DNA from 2 places in the Pseudarthrobacter sp. BIM B-2242 genome. Region 2 is predicted to be linked to the other one. Evidence: predicted binding sites of a transcription regulator. Region 2 holds the regulator's gene; the other holds the start of a gene.
What was found. Region 2 encodes LexA, which represses DNA repair genes until DNA is damaged. Its sites were predicted from a motif close to TCGAACANNTGTTCGA; they were not measured.

Region 1 (4,415 bases), 760 kb from region 2:
AAATATGGCGGGGCAGCCGGTCCAGCCGTTCGGTGAGGTCCACCAGCAGGTCAAGCTGCTGGTTTTCTGCAAAGCCGCGCTGCTCCACCCTGCCTGCGAACTCCCGCAGCTCAGGTTTTTCCACCAGGGCTTCACGGAATTTGCGGGCTGAGAACCGCCACAGCTGCTTGGCGATCTCACCGACGTCGCCATCATCCATGCCCAGCGCCATGCCTGCATCCCGGACGGCACCGCGGGCCCGGTACCCGTTCTGCATGCTCATCAGGGTCACCCGCTCGGCACCAAACCGGTCAAAGATCTTCCGGTACACGTTGTGCCGCTCGGCGCTTTCGACGTCGATGTCAATGTCAGGCAGTGTGGCCCGGTCCTGCGACAGGAAACGTTCAAAGATCAGATCGTGCTGCAGGGGGTCCACCTGGCTGACGTCGATCAGATAATTGACCAGGCTGGAGGCACCCGAGCCGCGGGCAGCCGCCCTGACCCCCATATCCAGAATCATCCGGGAGACCTCGGCGACAGTCAGGAAGTAAGAGGAGAAGCCGAGGTTCCGGATGATCCCCAGCTCGTGCTCCAGCCGCGAGCGCATGTCCTTGCCGGCCGAACCGGATATTCCCGGGAACCGCCTGCTGATCCCGGCCTCACAGCGCTGGACCAGTTCTCTATGCGGATCCTGGCTGATGCCTATGACTGATGCCTCTGGGACCACAGGCTGCTTCCATCCCATATCAGCCACCGGGTCTATCCTGCAGAAGTCGGCGAGCGCCTCGGTCTGGGCCATGAGCTGTTTTAGGTCTGCTGTGCCATACCCCGCGGCGCGGATGATTTCTTTGCCCAGCAGAAGCATTTGCCCTGCGGATTTGAGCCAGCCCTGCCCGTTGGGCTGCAGCAGCGGTTCGGCAGCAAGTTCCGGCAGTGATTTCAGGGTCCGGGCGGAGTCGAGGACGTCAGCCGTGGCGGCACCGTCTTCGGCGCAATAACGGACTGCGTTGGTCAGCACAGCCGGGACATGGTGTTCTTCGGCGAGTTTGAGCATCCGCACCGCATGGGCAGTGCTCAGAGGCGCTCCCGGGGCAGTCAGCTGGGAAACCACTTCGGCAACAAGGGTTCCTGCCGGCATGGCGTCAAGCCATCGTTTGAAGAGTGTGCGCGGGCGAAGGTAGCGCCGCCCGCCCATGGCTCGTCCGACGTCGGAATCCGGTCCGATCAGGACTGTCAGCACCGGCTTCAAGGTATTGGGGTCAAGCGTCCGTGAGGCGAGTTCGGCACGGGTGACCGCAACAGGCACCGCTCCCCCGGCTTTTCCTGTGGTGCGGGCATGGGCATCGGAGACAAGCCTGCACAGGGCGCGGTAGCCCGCTCCGTTGTTATTGCCCCGGGCGAGTACCACCACCCGGCCGGCGAGCTGCGTACGGTGATCGCCGTCGTCGTCGAAGACCGCAAGGTCCACCCCCGCTATGGGGTCGATGCCTGCCGCCATGCAGGCTTTGAGGTGCTTGACTGTGCCGTACAGTCCGTCCCGGTCCGTGCAGGCAAGCGCTGTGGCGCCGTCCGCGGCGGCTGCCTGGGCCAGTTCCTCAGGCCAGGACACTCCATAGTGCGCGCTGAAGGCGGTGGAAACGTGGAGATGGGTGAAGCTCATGCGGTTTTGGGGTGGAGTCCGTCGTGGAGACGCATGAGCCGCCAGCGGCCGCTGCCCAGGTGCCTGCTGAGGTCCAGGGTGAGCGTGTCCGCGGTATCGAGGGAATCTGCCCGTACCTGGACGCGCCAGATCTCATGGTCCACCAGTCCCGGTCCGCTGCCCAGCGGAGCCCGACGCTCCTCAGCCCACCACTGCCTGCGTTCGTACCACCGCACAGGTTCGGCGCACACCGTATAGTGCCGCCCGGCCCATTGAAGTTCAAGCGGCTGCCCTGCAGGGGTGCAGACGACATCCAGGGACTCGCTGAACATACCCATGGGCGCCTCCTGTACTGAACTGAGCCAATGCAAAATGCTGCTGCACAAGGCTGCCGCAAAAAACAGGCATTCGAATACATGTTCGAATAAATCCAGTCTACGACGGTACCCCGGCAAAACCTAGACAGGGGTGGACGGACGGCCAGCAGGGGGGGCAGGATTGTGGCATGAGCTCCCAGAACGCACTCCTCAAGCACGTAAGCATCAAAGCCCAGGACAACACACTCGTGGCCAACTTTGATATCGACGGCAACATACCGGGGGCAGGTGCGTACGTAGTAGGACTGGTGGCTTCAAGCCCGGACTATTCGTCCCAAAGACGGCTGGGCATTGAATTCTTGAACGGGGAGGCGATCGCCTTCTACTCGTTCTGCCATGACCAGACCACCGAAGAAAACTATGACCTGTCCGGAGTGACCCATTCAGGCAACACCATCACGGGAAACTTTCCCATGGCAGCCATTCAGGGGCTGGGCAAAGGGCACAACATGACAGCGTTCAGCGAGGCTGATGGCCGCGATTTCCAGGGCGGCGTCCCGGTCGAAGAAGCGCTCTAGCTTCAGCTGTTCTCTTTATGGACCTTCATCTCGAGTTCAATGAACCCCGAGATCATGGCCCGGTACGTTGATTCAACGATGTCCGGGTCTATGTCCTTCTTTTCCGCGGCGCCGCGGACGTGCTCAATGACCCGCTCCACCCTGCCCGGGGCCCGGACTTCAGCGTCGTCCCCCTTGAGGGTTCCGGCGATCCTGATCAGGCGTTCCCGCCGGGCAATGAGGGTGACAATCTGATCGTCAACTTCGTCCACCGCAATCCGCACGGCAGCGAGCTGCTCTTTGTCCGCCAAAGCATCCCGGTCGTTTCCTTGAATAGTTGCCATCTTCTGACAGTATCGAAGCATGCAGCCCAGAGTCGACTTCATCTCACTAGGCGTCCGCAGCGTTGACGCCTCCCGCCGCTTCTATGTGGAGGGACTCGGGTGGCCGGTGCACCGTGAAATGCCCGGCGATGTGGTGTTCATCCAGGTCAACCACGGCCTCATTCTGTCCCTGTGGGATGCCGGGCAGATGCACGCCGAAGCCGGGGTTGGCACCCCTGGACCGGTCCCGTGCATCACCCTTAGCCATAACCTGACCACCACGGAGGAAGTGGACCAGGTGATGGCCGAAGCCCGGGCGGCCGGCGCGGAGATCGTTGCCGATCCTGTCACCCAGCCGTGGGGAGGGTACAGCGGCTATTTCGCTGATCCGGACGGCTTCCGCTGGGAGGTTGCATACAACCCCTCGTGGGCAGTGGACGACGACGGCAAGGTCACCGTCTAGAAACACGGTGCCTCCGCAGCCCGCCGGCGGCAACGGTCATCGGATCAGAAAAGCGCCTCTACCGGCCGGATGAGCTCCGGGGAATTGTTACGCACGTTCCCTACCTCAGTACCTACTGAGTCCACATGCCAGTCAGCGGCGACTTCCTTCACATGGGCCCGGACCAGGTCCACGAGGAAGGCGGCGTCATCGATCTGCGGGTCCAGCCACGACGCCATCGTGGCCCGGTCCATTGGCAGCGGCACCCGGTCGTGCAGCTCCGTGAGTTTGCCAAACACCGTGGACTCGGCACCCGGCGGCGGGGTGTCAGCCGTCAGGATGGATGTGGAGAGCAGCCACCGGCCAGGATCGCCGTCGGCCTTGGAAGGGTCCTTCCACCACTCATAGAGGCCGGCGAAAACCAGCCCCTGCTCAGACCCCGGATGCACGTAGTAGGGCTGCTTCGCCTTCCCGGTCCCCTGCTTCCACTCGTAATATCCATCGGCCGGCACAGCGCAGCGGCGTGACTTGACGGCTTTGCGGAAAGCCGGCTTTTCCAGCACGCTCTCGCTCCGGGCGTTGATCATCTTGGCACCGATTCGCGGATCCTTGGCCCAGGAGGGCACCAGGCCCCAGCGGGCCACATGCAGCTGCCGCACCGTGTTGTCCTCGATCAGCCGCTCCAGGACAATGGGCACATCGTCGGTGGGCGCCACATTCCACGATGGAGGAAGGTGAACATCCTCCTCCAGGCCGGCATCAAATTCGGCCAGCAGGTCACCCACGGCCCGGGCCATCACATAGCGTCCACACATGGATCCAGCATGCCATTACCGGTATGCCTTGTCAGCGTTGCTGTCATCCGTCGTCGCTGCCGCGGGGGAATAGCCTGCCCCGGGTTACGGTTGTGGAGACTGAACCCCTTCAACTTACACAGGAGAGCTCCGTGGACTTTACCCCCGAGAACGGCACCATCACCATGTTTTCCACCACCTGGTGCGGCTACTGCACCCGGCTGAAGAAGCAGCTGGACGCCCAGGGCATCGGTTACACGGAAATCAATATCGAAGAGGTGGACGGCACCGCCGAACTCGTGGAACAGCTCAACGGCGGCAACCAGACCGTCCCCACCGTGCTCTTCCCGGACGGCACCGCCGC
Region 2 (4,415 bases):
GGTACCCGGGCGGTGGTGATGGTCCGGGAGGGCCTCGCGGCTGAACTGGAATCCTTCGTCAGTAATGACTGATTTGGTGGCAGGGGAGATCTCCGAGGCGGCCGGCGAGCAGTTCGTCATCGAATTGCTCGACCGGGCCGTCGAGGGGATGGGCGGCCAAAGCCGCGCCGGCCAGCATGAGATGGCCCGGCAAGTAACAAAAGCCATCGAAACCGGGGACCACCTCCTTGTCCAGGCCGGTACCGGCACGGGCAAGTCCCTTGCGTACCTCATTCCGCTGATTGCCCACTCGCTGGTGAGCGATAAGCCAACGCTTGTTTCCACGGCAACGCTTGCTCTTCAGACCCAGATTGTGGGCCGGGACCTTCCCCGGCTGCTGAAGACCATCACTCCTGCCCTGGACCGCCCCGTCAAGGTGGCCCTGGTCAAGGGCCGTTCCAACTACGTGTGCCGGCACAAGCTCGAAGGCGGGTTCCCGTCAGAAGAGCCCGCGGAGGGCCAGCTGTTCTCTCTGGGCGAGGACACCAGCGTTCCGCACTTCGCCGCTGCCATGGGAGGGCCGTCGTCGCAACTGGGGAAGGAAGTAGTGCGCCTGCGCGAGTGGGCGGAAAAAACGGCTACGGGGGACCGCGACGAACTCCTTCCCGGCGTCACGGACCGCGCTTGGCGGCAGGTTTCCGTCACCTCGATGGAATGCCTCGGCGCGCAGAAGTGCCCCATGGCCGCCGAATGCTTCAGTGAACTGGCACGCCATGACGCGGCCGAGGCCGACGTTGTGGTCACCAACCACGCCATGCTGGCCGTCAGCGCGTTCGAAGGCCTGGCCGTCCTGCCCGAATACGACGTTGTGGTGGTGGATGAGGCCCACGAACTCCAGGACCGGGTCACCGGTGCCGTTTCCGGCCAGCTCTCCGTAGCGATGATCCTCGCCGCGGCATCCGGGGCGAGGAAACACACCGCCATTACCGTTGACGCCCTCAATTCAGCCGCCGCCAACCTCGAACTCGCACTGGCAGGAGTCCCGAACGGGCTCCTGCCCAACGGGCTCAATGACGAACAGCTCGACTGCGTGGACCAGCTGCGGGAAGCCTGCAGGGCTGCCCTGTCAGACTCCAAGGGTGACGGCAGCCAAACGGCCGACGGCGGACGGCAGCTCGCCCGCTCGCGGCTGATGCTGATCCTGGAACTGTGTGAACGGCTCATCGTGGCCCGCGAGAACCGCGAAGTCGTGTGGTTTTCCCGCGCCAGTTCCTTCGACCCGCAGCAGGGCTACTCGCAGCCTGACGAGACAGCTCCGGCGTTGATCAACATCGCGCCGCTCAGCGTCGCCGGCAAATTGCGTGAAGGGCTCTTCGCCGGCCACACCGTGGTCCTGACCTCGGCAACCCTGGCCATCGGCTCGGCGTTCGAACCTGCTGCCGGCGGCCTGGGGCTGGTAGGGGAGGGCGCGCCGAGCTGGACCGGTATCGACGTCGGCTCGCCATTCGACTATCCGAAGCAGGGAATCCTCTACGTGGCCGGGCATCTGCCCAAGCCGGGGCGCGGTGTGTCACCCGAATCCCTGGACGAACTGGAGGCGCTGATCCGGGCGTCAGGGGGAGGCGCGCTGTGTCTCTTTTCCTCACGCCGTGCAGCCGAAGAAGCTGCCGAGGCGATGCGGCCACGGCTGGGGCTCAGCATCCTCTGCCAGGGCGACTCGACCATGACCGCGCTCGTCAAGCAATTCGCTGACGAGCCCGACACCTGCCTGTTCGGCACCATGTCCCTGTGGCAGGGGGTCGATGTTCCCGGCGGGTCCTGCCGGCTGGTGGTGATCGACCGCATTCCGTTCCCGCGGCCGGATGATCCGCTGATGACTGCCCGCTCCCGCGCCGTTGCCCAGGCCGGTGGAAACGGCTTCATGGCCGTGTCCGCCACGCACGCGGCCATCCGCCTGGCCCAGGGTGCAGGGCGGCTGATCCGCTCGACGGGGGACAGAGGCGTGGTGGCTGTCCTCGATTCACGGCTGGCCACGGAGCGCTATGCCGGCTTCCTCCGCGCAGCGTTGCCGCCGTTCTGGCCGACGACTGACCGCAAGACAGCGTTTGCGGCACTCGAAAGGCTGGCCGGAAAAGGCGCCTGACCCCGTTGTGGCAGGGCCCGGACGACATCGTCCGGGCCCTGCCACAAACCCACCACGCGGCCGGGTTCTACAGCGACCGGAGGACCGACACGACCTTGCCCATGATGGTGGCATGGTCGCCCAGGATCGGCTCGTACCGGGTGTTCTGCGGCAGCAGCCACGTGTGGCCATCCCGCTGCCGGAACGTCTTCACGGTGGCTTCGTCATCCAGCAGGGCTGCAACGATGTCCCCGTTGGCGGCGTCTGCCTGCCGGCGCACCACAACCCAGTCGCCGTCGCAGATGGCAGCATCCACCATGGAGTCGCCGGCAACACGGAGCATAAACAGCTCGCCCTGCCCGACGAGCTGGCGGGGGAGTGGCATAACGTCTTCAACCACCTGATCGGCGAGGATCGGTCCACCCGCCGCGATCCGGCCCACCAGCGGCACCATGGCGGTGTCCATGGCGGTGGGGAGGTCTGTGACCGTTCCACCGATGCCGTGCAGTACTGCCGGGTTGGCTGAGCCGCCGGTTTTGGCCGAGCCGCCGTCAAGTGTTAGGGGCATGAGGACTTCCATGGCGCGCGGCCGCTTAGGGTCGCGGCGGAGGTAGCCCAACTTTTCGAGCTGGGAAAGCTGGTGCGTGACGCTGGAAAGGCTTGCCAGCCCCACGGTGTCGCCAATTTCCCGCATGGACGGTGGATAGCCGTTGTCATTGACTGAGCGCTGGATGGTCTCCAGGATCTTCTTCTGGCGGGCGGTGAGCCCCTTGGGGGTCCTTTGGGACGGGCGGCCCTGCGGCGTCGCCTTGCCCTCCGCGGCTGGTGCTGCCATGTTCGCCAATGCCTTTCGGTTCCCCGGTTCCGCCCTGGCCGCTGGTGCCTTCGAACGCCCGGGCTGATTGATTGTCAGACCCTGCTGATCAACTACAGAAGTGGTTGTTCTTTGATCCAAACGTAGGCCAGCCACATTGCTTTTTCAAACATTTGTTCTAGCGAGTCTCGACAATATTCGTTCATAAGTGCTAAAAATGGAGAAGCAAAGTTCGAACATGTGTTCTATTAGTTGCTTTCGGATTCGAATATCCGAGTCCTTAGCCGGCCAAGGCCGGAACAGGCAGCAACGTACAGGGCGCACCGGGCAGCACAGTATGGTCCAGGAGGGCTCATCTCATGTCAGCTATATCTGCTTCGCAGGACACCCGTCCGCAGTTCGTTTCAGTCCAGCACCTCACCTCGCGGCTCGAGTCGGCGCAGGCGCCCGACCCCGTGGCACCGAACGCCCGGAGCGCGCGCCGGAACGGTCCGTCCCTGACATCCGCTACGTCCGTGCAGCGGAAAGAATCCCTGCCGCCTCTCCGGCTCACCCGCCGTGGCCGCATCGTGCTCATTGGCATCCCGCTGGTGGTTCTTGCTGCGCTCCTGCTCTCGCTGGCCGGGTTCCTCACCTCTCCGGCGAAGGCGGCCGATTCCGCCGCCGGCCTCTCCGTCACCCCTACGGTGACGGTGACAGTCCAGGCAGGGCAGTCGCTGTGGGCCATCGCGGGCGCTGCTGCACCCGGGCGTGATCCGCGCGACGTCATCGCGGACATCGTGCAGCTGAACAACCTCACTGCCGGCGGCGTGGTGCCGGGCCAGCAGCTCTTCGTCCCCACTCAGTAGGCGCAGCACCACAGAAGGTCTGCCGGAGGTCCCTGCCGCAGCCGGCGGATGCCGTCACATTTTCCGGGCGTACCGTTCGGAACTAAACTGTTCAGGTGAATGACCAGCTAGAGCGCCTGAACCGACTTCCCCTCCGGACCAACCTCCGCGGGCTGACCCCGTACGGTGCTCCGCAGCTGGATGTCCCCATCCTGCTGAACGTCAATGAAAATACCCACGGCGTCCCGGCGGATGTGCAGGCCGCCATCAGCGCGGCCGTCGCGGAAGCGGCGGCAGGTCTCAACCGCTACCCGGACCGTGAGTTCACCGATCTCCGGGAAGCGCTGGCCGAATACCTTGGCCACGGGCTCGATGCCACCAACATCTGGGCAGCGAACGGATCAAACGAGGTACTCCAGCAGATCCTGCAGGCGTTTGGCGGTCCCGGCCGCAAGGCCCTGGGTTTCCCGCCCACGTATTCCATGTACCCGCTGCTGGCCAGCGGCACCGACACCGAGTACATCGTGGGGAAGCGGGCCGAGGATTACGGGCTCAGTGCCGAATCGGCGGCTTTGCAGGTCAAGGAACTCCAGCCCAACATCGTTTTCCTGTGTTCGCCCAACAACCCCACGGGTACCGGCCTCGGCCTGGACGTTGTGGAAGCGGTTTACGC

Region 1: the regulator LexA is predicted to act here: its motif matches at 2,027-2,042, upstream of IDT60_RS10210 (DUF6504 family protein).

Annotation. Positions count from the first base shown of each region.
Region 1 is NZ_CP061721.1:2,241,252-2,245,666, forward strand. Features, by position in the region: gene IDT60_RS10205 (DNA polymerase III subunit alpha) at 1-1,639, opposite strand, end outside; gene IDT60_RS10210 (DUF6504 family protein) at 1,636-1,956, opposite strand; gene IDT60_RS10215 (hypothetical protein) at 2,124-2,513, shown strand; gene IDT60_RS10220 (chorismate mutase) at 2,516-2,836, opposite strand; gene IDT60_RS10225 (VOC family protein) at 2,856-3,278, shown strand; gene IDT60_RS10230 (SOS response-associated peptidase) at 3,323-4,072, opposite strand; gene IDT60_RS10235 (mycoredoxin) at 4,204-4,415, shown strand, end outside.
Region 2 is NZ_CP061721.1:1,480,297-1,484,711, forward strand. Features, by position in the region: gene hflX (GTPase HflX) at 1-72, shown strand, start outside; gene IDT60_RS06820 (ATP-dependent DNA helicase) at 65-2,122, shown strand; gene lexA (transcriptional repressor LexA) at 2,190-2,936, opposite strand; gene IDT60_RS06830 (LysM peptidoglycan-binding domain-containing protein) at 3,413-3,763, shown strand; gene IDT60_RS06835 (histidinol-phosphate transaminase) at 3,859-4,415, shown strand, end outside.